3 regions of the Cupriavidus sp. GW822-FHT02D05 genome follow, and region 3 is predicted to be linked to each of the others. Evidence: predicted binding sites of a transcription regulator. Region 3 holds the regulator's gene; each other region holds the start of a gene.
What was found. Region 3 encodes FNR, which switches genes on or off when oxygen is low (the NO sensors DNR and NnrR bind a similar motif). Its sites were predicted from a motif close to TTGATNNNNATCAA; they were not measured.
Positions count from the first base shown of each region.

Region 1: a site for FNR is predicted at 1,726-1,739, ahead of AC1RQK_RS16580 (DUF3149 domain-containing protein). Genes of this name have one in related genera too.
Region 2: a site for FNR is predicted at 2,234-2,247, ahead of AC1RQK_RS13220 (oxygen-binding di-iron domain-containing protein). Genes of this name have one in related genera too.

Region 1 covers NZ_JBXAOE010000011.1:138,023-141,909, forward strand. Annotated here, with positions in the region: gene AC1RQK_RS16570 (Bug family tripartite tricarboxylate transporter substrate binding protein) at 1-924, shown strand, start outside; gene upp (uracil phosphoribosyltransferase) at 1,039-1,689, shown strand; gene AC1RQK_RS16580 (DUF3149 domain-containing protein) at 1,819-1,965, shown strand; gene AC1RQK_RS16585 (helicase HerA-like C-terminal domain-containing protein) at 2,093-3,643, opposite strand.
Region 2 covers NZ_JBXAOE010000008.1:228,614-232,500, reverse strand. Annotated here, with positions in the region: gene AC1RQK_RS13230 (LysR family transcriptional regulator) at 1-606, opposite strand, end outside; gene gstA (glutathione transferase GstA) at 742-1,368, shown strand; gene AC1RQK_RS13220 (oxygen-binding di-iron domain-containing protein) at 1,390-2,181, opposite strand; gene AC1RQK_RS13215 (glutathione peroxidase) at 2,444-3,082, opposite strand; gene AC1RQK_RS13210 (MDR family MFS transporter) at 3,158-3,887, opposite strand, start outside.
Region 3 covers NZ_JBXAOE010000007.1:245,944-249,830, reverse strand. Annotated here, with positions in the region: gene AC1RQK_RS12000 (hypothetical protein) at 1-194, shown strand, start outside; gene AC1RQK_RS11995 (sulfite exporter TauE/SafE family protein) at 218-982, opposite strand; gene fnr (fumarate/nitrate reduction transcriptional regulator Fnr) at 1,281-2,006, shown strand; gene AC1RQK_RS11985 (hypothetical protein) at 2,093-2,338, opposite strand; gene AC1RQK_RS11980 (membrane protein) at 2,341-2,559, opposite strand; gene ccoG (cytochrome c oxidase accessory protein CcoG) at 2,627-3,887, opposite strand, start outside.

The DNA of each region.
Region 1 (3,887 bases), on a different contig from region 3:
TGGCTGCCCTCGGCCGCCAGCGCGGCCGATTACCCCGTCAAGCCAATCCGCTTCATCGTGCCTTACGCTGCTGGCGGCACCACTGACCTCGTGGCGCGCACGGTCGGCCAGAAGGTGGCGGAGAAGCTCGGCCAGCCCGTGGTCGTGGAGAACCGCCCCGGCGCTGGCGGCAATATCGGCATGGAGGCGGTCGCCAAGGCCGCGCCTGACGGCTACACCATCGGCTTCGGCGCCATCTCGACCAATGCGTTGAACCCGCATATCTACAAGCACGTGCCGTTCGACCCGCGCAAGGATTTCACCGCGGTCAGCCTGCTTGGCACCTCCACCATTGTGCTGGAAGTCAGCAACAGCCTGCCGGTAAAGAATGTGGCCGAGCTGGTCAGCTACGCCAAGGCCCATCCCGGCCTGACCTACGCCACCGCGGGCACCGGCACGTCCATGCACCTGGCGGGCGCGATGTTCGCGCAGATGACGCAAACGGGCCTGACCCATGTGCCATACAAGGGCAGCAGCCCGGCCATCAACGACATGCTGGGCGGCCACGTGCAGGTGATGTTCGACAACCTGCCCGCCTCGCTGCCGCACATCCAGGGCGGCAAGCTGCGCGCGCTGGCGGTGGCCGGCAAGAGCCGCTCGCCAGCGCTGCCGAACGTGCCGACGCTGGCCGAGGCCGGCCTGGCGGGCTACGCCGTCGAGCCGTGGTTCGGCGTGTACGGCCCGGCCGGGCTACCCGCGCCGGTGGTGCAGGCACTCAATGCCGCCTTCATCGCGGCGCTGGGCAATGCGGACGTGAAGGACAAACTCGGGCAGGCAGGCTTCAACCCCAAGGGCTCGAGCGCGGCTGACCTGCAGTCGCTGACGCTGTCCGAGTACGAGAAATTCGGCAAGGTCGCCAAGAGCGCCAGCATCTCGGTGGATTGAGCGCAGGCGGGGCTGCGCGCTTGCGGCGGGAGGATCGCCGGGGGCGCGCAGCCCCGCATCCATTACAATCCGGCTGCAACGGGCCCTCGCGCCCACTCCTGCCGACTACCCGCCATGAAGCAAGATCCGCGTTTCCCCAAGCTGTACATCCTCGATCACCCGCTGATCCAGCACAAGCTCTCCCATATGCGCGACAAGGACACCTCCACGCGCACGTTCCGCGAGCTGCTGCGGGAAATCACGCTGCTGATGGGCTATGAAATCACGCGCGACCTGCCGCTGACCACGCGCCGCATCGAGACGCCCTTGGTGGAGCTGGACGCGCCGGTGATCGCCGGCAAGAAACTCACCATCGTGCCGGTGCTGCGCGCCGGCGTGGGCATGAGCGACGGCCTGGTCGAGCTGATTCCCTCGGCCCGCATCGGCCATATCGGCGTCTACCGCGACGACCAGCACCGCCCGGTGGAATACCTGGTGCGCCTGCCCGACGTGGAAGACCGCAGCTTTATCCTGTGCGACCCGATGGTCGCCACCGGCTACTCCGCCGCGCATGCGGTGGATGTGCTCAAGCGCCGCGGCGTCAAGGATGATGCGATTACGTTCGTGGCGCTGGTGGCAGCGCCGGAAGGCGTCGAAGTATTCCAGAAGGCACATCCCGGCGTGAAACTGTTCGTCGCCTCCCTGGACAGCCACCTGGACGAGCACGCGTACATCATCCCCGGCCTCGGCGACGCGGGCGACCGGCTGTTCGGCACCAAGAACTGAGTTTTCCTGGCAAGCCGGGCACTGTCTGCGCCCGGCTTGACCGGCCTCAATCCCGCCGGCCGCGGCGCTCCCTAGACTATCGGCAGCGGCACACCGTCCGGTGTGCCTCGCCTGACCTGGGAGACCCACATGGCAGCCTTGAAGATCCTGTTTTCGACCCCCACCGGGCTGATGAGCCTGGCCGTCATCGCCTTCATCATCGGCATGGGCTGGTTCTTCACCCGGCTGTTCCTGCGCAAGATGCGGGAAGACGAGGCAGCGGCGCAACGCCGCTAAGACGCAAGTCCCGCCCGCTGGCGTTATCGCCGACGGACCGGCTGGCCGATACCACGCCATGGCTATGCGCCGCGCCCGCCGATCTCGCCGGACGTGGCACACCGGAGCGGCCGACGGCCGGCGCCTCCTACTTCTTCTTGCCCGAGCCCAGCAAGCTGCCCAGCACGCCGCGAATCAGCTCGCGCCCGACCTGCGAGCCCACCGTGCGCGCGGCCGACTTGGCCATCGACTCCAGGATGGAATCGCCGCGCCCGGTCTTGCCCGTGCCCTTGGTCAGCCCGCCGAAGATCTCGCCCGCCTGGTCCAGCCAGCCGCCGCCCTGCGCGGGCGGCGCTTCGGGCTGGCCAGCCGTAGGCGCGGGCGCGGGTGCGCCGCCGCCAGCGGCGGGGGCAGACCCAGGCGCGGCGGCGCGGCCCTTGAGCTTCTCGTAGGCCGACTCGCGATCGATGGTCTGCTCATAGGTGCCGGCCACCAGCGAGTTCGCCAGCAATTGCTTGCGCTCGTCGTCGGTGATCGGGCCGATCCGGCTGCCGGGCGCCAGCACCCAGGCGCGTTCCGTGATGCCGGGGATGCCCTTGGCGTCCAACAACGACACCAGCGCTTCGCCCACACCGAGCTCCCCGATGGCCTTTTCCAGGTCCAGCCCCGGCTTGGCCCGCATGGTGGTGGCCGCCACCTTGACGGCCTTCTGGTCACGCGGCGTGAAGGCGCGCAGCGCGTGCTGCACGCGGTTGCCGAGCTGGCCCAGCACGGTATCGGGGATGTCGACAGGATTCTGCGTAACGAAATACACGCCAACGCCCTTGGAGCGGATCAGCCGCACCACCTGCTCGATCTTGTCGAGCAGGGCCTTGGGCGCGTCGTTGAACAGCAGGTGCGCCTCGTCGAAAAAGAACACCAGCTTGGGCTTGTCAAGATCGCCCGCCTCGGGCAGTTTCTCGAACAGCTCCGACAACAGCCAAAGCAGGAAAGTGGCGTAGAGCTTGGGCGAATTCAGCAGCTTGTCGGCGGCCAGGATATTCACCACGCCCTGCCCGTTCTCGGTCTGGATGAAGTCGTCCAGGTTGAGCATGGGTTCGCCGAAGAACACGTCTGCGCCTTGTGACTCCAGCGCCATCAGCCCGCGCTGGATGGCCCCGATCGAGGCCGCGGAGATATTGCCGTATTCGGTGGTGAACTGGCCCGCGTTGTCGCCCACGTACTGCAGCATGGCGCGCAGGTCCTTGGCGTCGAGCAGCAGCAGCCCGTTGGCGTCGGCGATGCGGAAAACCAGGTTGAGCACGCCCTGCTGGGTGTCGTTGAGTTCCAGCATGCGCGACAGCAGCAGCGGCCCCATATGGGAGACCGTGGCGCGCACGGGATGGCCCTTTTGCCCGAACACATCCCACAGGGTGGTGGGGCAGGCGCCCCACACCGGCTCGGGCAGGCCGAGCTCGGCCAGCCGGGCCTTGAGCTTGTCGGAGAGCTTGCCCGGCTGGGAAATGCCGGTCAGGTCACCTTTGACGTCGGCCATGAAGACCGGCACGCCCAGCCGGGAGAAACCCTGGGCCAGGCTTTGCAGGGTCACGGTCTTGCCGGTGCCGGTGGCGCCGGTGATCAGGCCGTGCCGGTTGCCCATCTCGGGCAGCAGGGCAAGTTCCAGCTCGGCGTTCTTGGCGATGATGATGGGTTCGGCCATGGTCTCTCTGGTTGGCAAGCCGCGCGGCGCTTTCGCCGCGACCGTCCCCGCCCTTCCCGGCGGCTCCCGTGATCGGGAGGCCAGCGGCGGCGGGGCCGCGTGATAAAATGCTGGGCTGATTATGCCAGCCCCCAAGGCCGGCTCACAGACACATAAACCACCCGGCGCGCCGCCAGCGAGCACCCGTTGCCCGCCCGGCACAGCCGGCGCGCAAAGCCAAGGCGCGCGCGTCAAACATTTTCCG
Region 2 (3,887 bases), on a different contig from region 3:
GATCCACGGCAGTGTGGCCAGCGCGGCAAGGTCGACGGCGCCGCCGTGCCCGGGGATCGCGATGCAGGCCGCCTCCACCAACTCCCGCGCCGCGAACACCGCCACGCGCAAGGGGCCGAGGCACTTGCCGATCAGGTGATCGGGTGGATGGCGCGTGGCGCGCACGGCGATGTCGGCGTCGCGCCGGGTCAGGCTGACCAGCTCATTGGTGGCGATCAGCTCGAAGCTCAGCCCGGGATGCTTGCGCCCGAGCGGCGCCAGTGCCGGCAGCACCATGCCATGCAGCACGGTATCGGTGGTGGTGATGCGCACCAGGCCCGACACCGTGCCGGCCGACACCGAGGCATGCGCGCGCGCCGCCTCCAGCTCGGCCTCGATGCGTTCGGCATGCTGTGCGAACTGCTGGGCAAGTTCGGTCGGCAGGTAGCCCGCGCGGCTGCGCTCGAACAGGCGCCGCCCCAGCCCTTTCTCGATGCGCTGCAGCGCGCGGAACACGGTGGAGGCATCAAGCCCGAGCCGGCGCCCGGCTTCGGCCAGCGTGGCGCAACGCACCAATGCCAGCACCACGTCGAGATCGGGGGAAGAGAGTTGGTAGGGTATGTTCATTGCAGATTTGCAGCCATAGCTTGCGTCAGTGCGCATTGTGATTGCGCTTTCGCAATCCTAGACTGCCTGCACTGCCACCACAAGGCGTGGCGGCAAACCCTGAAAAACCGAACCCAAAACAGCGAGGACTACCCGATGAAGCTCTACTACTCCCCTGGCGCTTGCTCCCTGGCCGTGCATATCGCACTGCGCGAAGCCGGCCTGCCGTTTTCGCTCGCCAAGGTCGACCTGGCCCGGCACAAGCTGAGCGAGCCGGAAAACGGCAGCGACGACTTCTACGCGGTGAGCCCGCGCGGCTACGTGCCGATGCTGCAACTGGACGATGGCTCGCGCCACACCGAAGCCGCATCGCTGCTGCAATACGTGGCGGACCTCGCCCCGGGCAAGGCGCTGCTGCCGGCGGCCGGCACCCAGGCGCGCCTGGAAGCGGTGGGCTGGCTGACGCTGGTCTCCACCGAGCTGCACAAGGTCTTCAGCCCGTGGCTGTGGCACAAGGAAACCGCGCAGAGCACACGCGAGGATTGCCTGGCCAAGGTGGCCCTGCGCTTCGCCGAGCTGGACCGGCACCTGGCCACGCGCGACTACTTGTGCGGCACGCAGTTCACCGTGGCCGACGCCTACTGCTTCGCCGTCGCCAACTGGGCCAATATGCTGCAGATGCCGCTCAACCCTTACCCCGCGCTGCAGGCCTACCTGTCGCGCGTGGCCGCGCGGCCGAAGGTGCACGAGGCGCTGGTGGCCGAGGGGCTGGCGCGCGATTGATCGTGCAACCGGTGCCGGGCGTCAGGCTGCCGTTGTGGTGACGGGCGGCAGCCTGTAGTTGTCCTGGCTAAGCAGGTCCAGCCCGCACTCCAGCGTGGAGACCCAGTCGATGAACTGCGCCACCATCACCTTGCCGCGAAACGACGGGCCGTGCTGCGGCACGATCCACTCGATATCCAGCCCGCGCGCCATGTTGGCCCACAGCCGGCAGGCGCGGTTGCCGCTCATGTAGCGCTGGTGGAAGGGCAGCATGGCGCGGGTGTGCGCGGCAAAATCGCTCACCACCGCGCCGGCTTCCCGCGCGCTGGTCATGGCCGCGCCCAGGTCGCCGGAGAACAGGATCTTGCTGATGGGATCGTAGAACTGGAAGTTGCCCTCCGAGTGCAGGAAATGCGCCGGCACCGCCAGCAACGTGCAGTTGCCCAGCGCGATCGGCATGCCGGCATCGGGGATGGTGACGATGCGCCCTTGCGTCTTGCCCGCCTGGCAGAAATGCGGCAAGAACCGCGCCCAGACGCGCGAGATCAGGATGCGGCTATCGGAGGCGGTCAGCCAGCGCCCGACCGAGGCCACGATATCCGGATCGGCGTGCGACGCCAGCACGTAGTCGAGCTGCTTGGGCGGAAAGTAGCGGCTGATGGCGAGGTACAGCTCGCCGTAGGTCATGTGCCCGCCAGGATCGATCAGCGCGCCGTGGCCGGCGTCGACGATCAGGAACTGGTTGGTCTGCACCACCTCGCCGTGCTCCTCCTCGACCAGGTCCGAAAACAGCAGGCAGGTGTGCCCGCCGGCATCGTATAGCGTGATGGCCATCGTCTGTCTCTCCCCAAAGCGGCGAAAGTAGCGATGGCGGCGCCCCGGCGGCTTGACGCTGGTCAAGAAGCCAGCGAATCGTGCGCCGATGCCATGGGCGCGGCCACGTTGAAGGGCAGTGTGCGCGGCGCCACCTGGGCGCTTGGCGGCTGGCAGGCGGTGTGCCTGGCCGGGATCGGCTTTACCGCGCTCAACCTGGTGGCGCACGGCTTCACGGCTGCGAAGCCGTGCGGTGCCGATGGCAGCTTAGTAGCCCGGCGGCTTAGCGCGCGCCGTCCAGCAGTTGCTCGATCTTGCTCACGAACTGCTTGTCGTCGGGCTTGGTCATGCTGTTATAGCTGCCCACCACCTGGCCGTTGCGGTCGATCACGTACTTGTAGAAATTCCACTTGGGCGTGGTGCCGGACTGCTTGGCCAGCAGCGCGTACATGGGATTGGCATCGCTGCCGCGCACGTGCGACTTGCCCAGCATCGGGAATTTCACGCCATAGGTGTTGTAGCAAAAGTCGGCGATCTCCTTGGAGGAGCCCGGCTCCTGCGAAAAGTCGTTGGACGGGAAGCCCAGCACCACCAGCCCGCGTTCGCGGTACTTGGCGTACAGCGCCTCCAGCCCTTCGTATTGCGGGGTAAAGCCGCAATAGCTGGCGGTATTGACCACCACTACGACCTTGCCGGCGTACTGGCAGAGGTTTTGCGGCGCTTCGTCCTGCAGGCGGGGGAACTTGAAGTTGAGCGAGGCCGGGCAGGCGCCGGCCGGCTTGGCGGCGGTGGCTGCCGGGGTATCGGCGGCTTGCGCAAGACGCGGCGCGGCGACAACAGCGGCGGCAGCGGCCAGGACCAACGCGCCGGACAAGGCGATGCGTTGCAGGGCGCGTGAGCGCTGTTCGGGAAGGCTGCGCATGTAGGAAACTCCGGAGATGGTCTGTCCGTAGTTTACGCCGTTGGGCGTGAAATGGATGCGCAAGCCTCCTCCCGCTTACTCCATGGCCAGCGTGGCCGCGTGCTCGGTCACGCTGCTGCGCAACTCCACGTCCGGCATGCGGCGCACGATCACCAGCGCCAGCAGGGCGGCCACGGTGCCCACGGCAAAAATCAACCGGAAGCCCGACTCCACGCCGCCCGTCAGCACGTCCCGCACTGCGGGAGAGAGATGGGCCAGCGCCTCGCTGCCGTGGCGCAGCGCGCCCAGGTCCAGCGCCTGCGTCACGCCGGAAGCGTGCAGGGCATGGCGGAATTCCAGCGTCAGCAAGGTGCCGGCCAGCGCGCCGCCAAAGGCGCTGCCAAGCGAGCGCAGCACCAGCAGCGCGCCGGTGCCGGCGCCGGTATCGCGGCGCTCCAGCACGTTCTGCACCGTCATCAAGGTGCCGACCATGGTCATGCCCAGCCCCACGCCGGCCACCATCATGGCCAGCAAGACCAGCGCCAGCGGCGTGGACGGCGAAACCGCCACGAGCGCCAGCAAGCCCAGCGCCGCGGCAATGAATCCGCCGGTCAGGATGCCGCGCATCCGCCCCAGGCGCGGCGCCAGCCCGGCCACGATGAAATTGCCCGCCACGGTGGAGAGCAGGAACGGCACCACCAGCAAACCGGACTCCGACGCATCGGCGCCGCGCACCAGCTGGAAATGCAGCGGCAGCGCGAAGATGCACAAGAAGATATTCAGCGCAGCCATCGCGGACGCCGCCACGCCCAGCACATAAGCGCGG
Region 3 (3,887 bases):
ACCGGACGGCGGATGGGGAACGGTCCCTGGCGCTGATGCCTGCCTGGGTGTTCCTGGCATGCATCCCTGAGCAGCGGATGCTACCTGACGATGCCACGATGAAATACGTGCGCGATATCGCTGTTCTTGCGATTGTATGGCATTCCCTGGCAAACCTGCAACCGATTCGCACAGCTACCTCAGCGAAGAAGTGACAGATACACCACGAAGCAGCGCTTCAGAAGACCAGGCAGAATCCATGCGCGGCAAGCGTCTCAGGCAAAAGCAGCGCGCGCGCCACCCCGGCCAAGCCAAAGGCCACCACCGCAAGCCCAGCGCCAGCCCGCAACGCCGGGCGCCGCGAAAGCTGCCTGAGATAGCCGGACAGGCCCGAGATCACCAGCAGGTTCGGCAGGGTGCCCAGGCCAAACACGGCCATCACCAGCGCGCCCGACGGGGCATTGCCGGCCAGCAACGCCATGGCAAGAGCACCGTACACCATGCCGCACGGGACCAGCCCCCAGGCTAGCCCCATGCCGTAGCGGCGCAGCAACCGGCCCTGCCCATACGCCCGGGCCACAGCCGGCAAGCGCGCCCCGACGGCACCAAGGCCGCGCAGCAAGCCACCCGCGCCCCGGGCGGCGAGCCGCTCCAGCCAACCCGTACCCATGGTGCGCCCGCGCAACATCCACAAGCCCGACAGCACCAGCATTACACTGCCGACCCCGAACAGCCAGCGCTGCAGCGGCAGGTACTGCGTCTTCCAGACGCCGGCGCCAAGGGCGCCCAGCAAGCCTCCCAGCACCGCATACATGCTCAGCCGCCCGGCATGCATGACAAGCAGTTCCAGCAACCAATGGCCGGGACGCCGGAGCACCGTGGCAGGCACGCGCGCAACGCCGCCCTGCTCCGCCGCCAGCGCGATCCCGCCGCACATGGCGGCGCAGTGCACGCCGCCCAGCAAAGCCAAGGTAAATACGCTGATAAGCACGCCTATGGTCAACTTCTCCTCCCAATCACACAATCGCAACGTCTGGCGCGGTAAAATGCGGCGAACGCGCCCCCGCAGCTCCAAGAGGCGCTATCAACATGAGGCCTTGCGCCCGCGCACACCAGCGCGCTCGCACAACATGACGACGGGCACGGCAAGCCGCGCTGCACAGATAGCGCACTGCCGCAAGACCCGCGCGCCAGGCCGATGTGGATAGCGCTTCCAACCGACGACTCTCAACGTCAAGCTCTCAACTCAATGCGCCCGCCACATCGCGCTTGACTGACTGCGCTAAACCGACAGGCCCCAATTGCTCACCACCATTCCCATTACCGAGATGTCGCCCCGCTGCTCCACTTGCTCGCTCGGCCAGCTCTGCCTGCCCGTCGGCATGTCGCAGCAGGACCTCGAAAAGATGGATACGCTGGTCCAGGACCGGGTGCGCGTACGCAAGGGCGAAACCCTGTACCGCCTCGGCGATCCTCTCACCGCCGTCTACGCGATCCGCTTCGGCACGCTCAAGACCCACCTGACAATGGAAGACGGCCGCTCGCAGATCACGGGCTTCCACCTTCCCGGCGAAGTCGTCGGCCTCGACGGCCTTGGCGAGATGCAGCATGCGTCGGACGCCACCGCGCTGGAAGATACCGAAGTCTGCGTGGTACGCTTTGGCGATCTCCAGACGCTGTCCAACGTCCTGCCGTCGCTGCAGCATCAGTTCATGCGCCTGATGAGCAAGGAGATCTCGCAGGACCAGGTCATGTTGATCACGCTCGGATCGATGCGCGCCGAGGAGCGGCTTGCCGCTTTCCTGATCAACCTGTCCGAGCGCTTGTCCGCGCGCGGCTATTCGGCCTCCGAGTTCGTGCTGCGCATGAGCCGCGAGGAAATCGGCAGCTACCTGGGGCTCAAGCTCGAAACCGTCAGCCGCCTGTTCTCGCGCTTTGCGGAAGCCGGCCTGATCCAGATCCGCCAGCGCCACGTCAAGCTGGTCGACATGGTGGGGATCAAGCAGATCGTCAACAAGTCCTGCTGACCTGCACGTCGCGCGCCGCCCTCGCCCGCGGCGGCTCGCCGCGATGCCGCGCCTGCTGGCCTGAACCGGCAAGGCGCGCATCGCAATCACTCCAGCTCGTCCGTGTCCGCCAGCCGCGTGGGCATGGTGTACAGCGTCAAGCCGCTCGACAGCGCGCACAGCACCCACGCGATCAGGAAACCCACGGTGTAGACCGCCTCCCGCGATGCCTCGACCGGCTGGCCGAAGAAGCGCAGGTCGCCGGGATCGACCATGGAGAATACCAGCGCGGTCGTCAGCCCGGCGACCAGGAAAGCGGGCCACAGCACCCACATCAGCCAGCGTAGCCTCATGATCACCTCGCTTGCGCCGCGACCGGCGCTGCCTGGCGTGCCGCGCTGCCCGCCTTCTCAACCACCAGGCCGTGGCGCGCCACCCCTTCCTCAATGGGCGGATCCGGATGGGTCATGGCCAGCCAGATCGTGACCCCGCAGGCCACCATGGCCACGAACGGCCCACTCATCAGCAGCCACGGCCATGGCTCCTTCCACCAGGGATTACTTTGCTGCGTCATCTGGCCTCCTCTAGATCTAGATCGCGTATGTTGCGTACGGATTGGTGCAACCAGCGTCCCTGCCGCCTCATAGATTGCGCGGCACGATAAAGCTGGTGCTCTGTCGAATCTCCGCGCCATGGCTCCCCGCGCCCTCGTCGGGCACCGCGGTCACTGTGACCTCGATCTTGTGCGTGCCCTGCGCCGCGGACTCGATCGGCACGCGCACCCGGATGGGAATCAGGCGATTGGACGTGGGCTCCAGGTTGCCGGCAGCGTGATCATATTCCACAGCCAGGCCCTTGAGCTCATCGCTGCCCGCGCTGACGGCGACGCGCATTGGCGCCTCGGTCGTGTTGATCAGCTGCAGCCGGTACACGTTCTCGATCCAGCGCCCTTCCACTTCCCGCCCCAGCGCGCCGCGGTCGCGGATGATATCGACCTTGAGCGGCGTGCGCATGGCCAGCGAGGCCATGAAGCCGGCGACCAGCGCCAGCCAGATCACCGAGTAGATCACCGTGCGCGGCCGCACCAGGCGCTTGCGCGCCACGGTCTCGGAGAGCGCGCTGCGCATGGCGTTCTCGGACGTATAGCGGATCAGCCCGCGCGGGTAAGCCATCTTGTCCATGACCTGGTTGCAGGCGTCGATACAGGCGCCGCAGCCAATGCAGTCGTATTGCAGGCCATCGCGGATATCGATGCCAGTAGGACAGACCTGCACGCAGATGCTGCAATTCACGCACGAGCCCAGCCCGGCGGCCTTGTGGTCCGCCTTGCGCGAGCGGCTGCCGCGCGGCTCGCCGCGGCCCACGTCATAGGTGACCACATAGGTGTCGCGATCCACCATCACGCTCTGGAAGCGCGCATACGGGCACATGTACTTGCAGACCTGCTCGCGCATGAAGCCGGCGTTGCCCCAGGTGGCAAACGAGTAAAACAGCATCCAGAACGTCTGCCACGGACCCAGCGAGAGGCTCAGCACCTGCGCGCCGAGCGTGCGAATGGGCGAGAAATAGCCGACGAAGGTAAAGCCCGTCCATAGCGCGATCACGATCCAGAGCGTGTGCTTGGTGGCCTTCAGGCGCAGCTTGCGCACGCTCCAAGGATCGCCGTCCAGGCGGATGCGGGCAAAGCGGTCGCCTTCCACATGCCGCTCGATCCACATGAAGATCTCGGTGTACACCGTCTGCGGACAAGCGTAGCCGCAAAACAGCCGCCCCGCGATCGCCGTGAAGAGAAACAGCGACACCGCGGAGATCACCAGCAGCACGGCAAGGTAGATCACGTCCTGGGGCCACAGCACCAGGCCAAAGATATAGAACTTGCGCGCGCCGAGATCGAACAACATG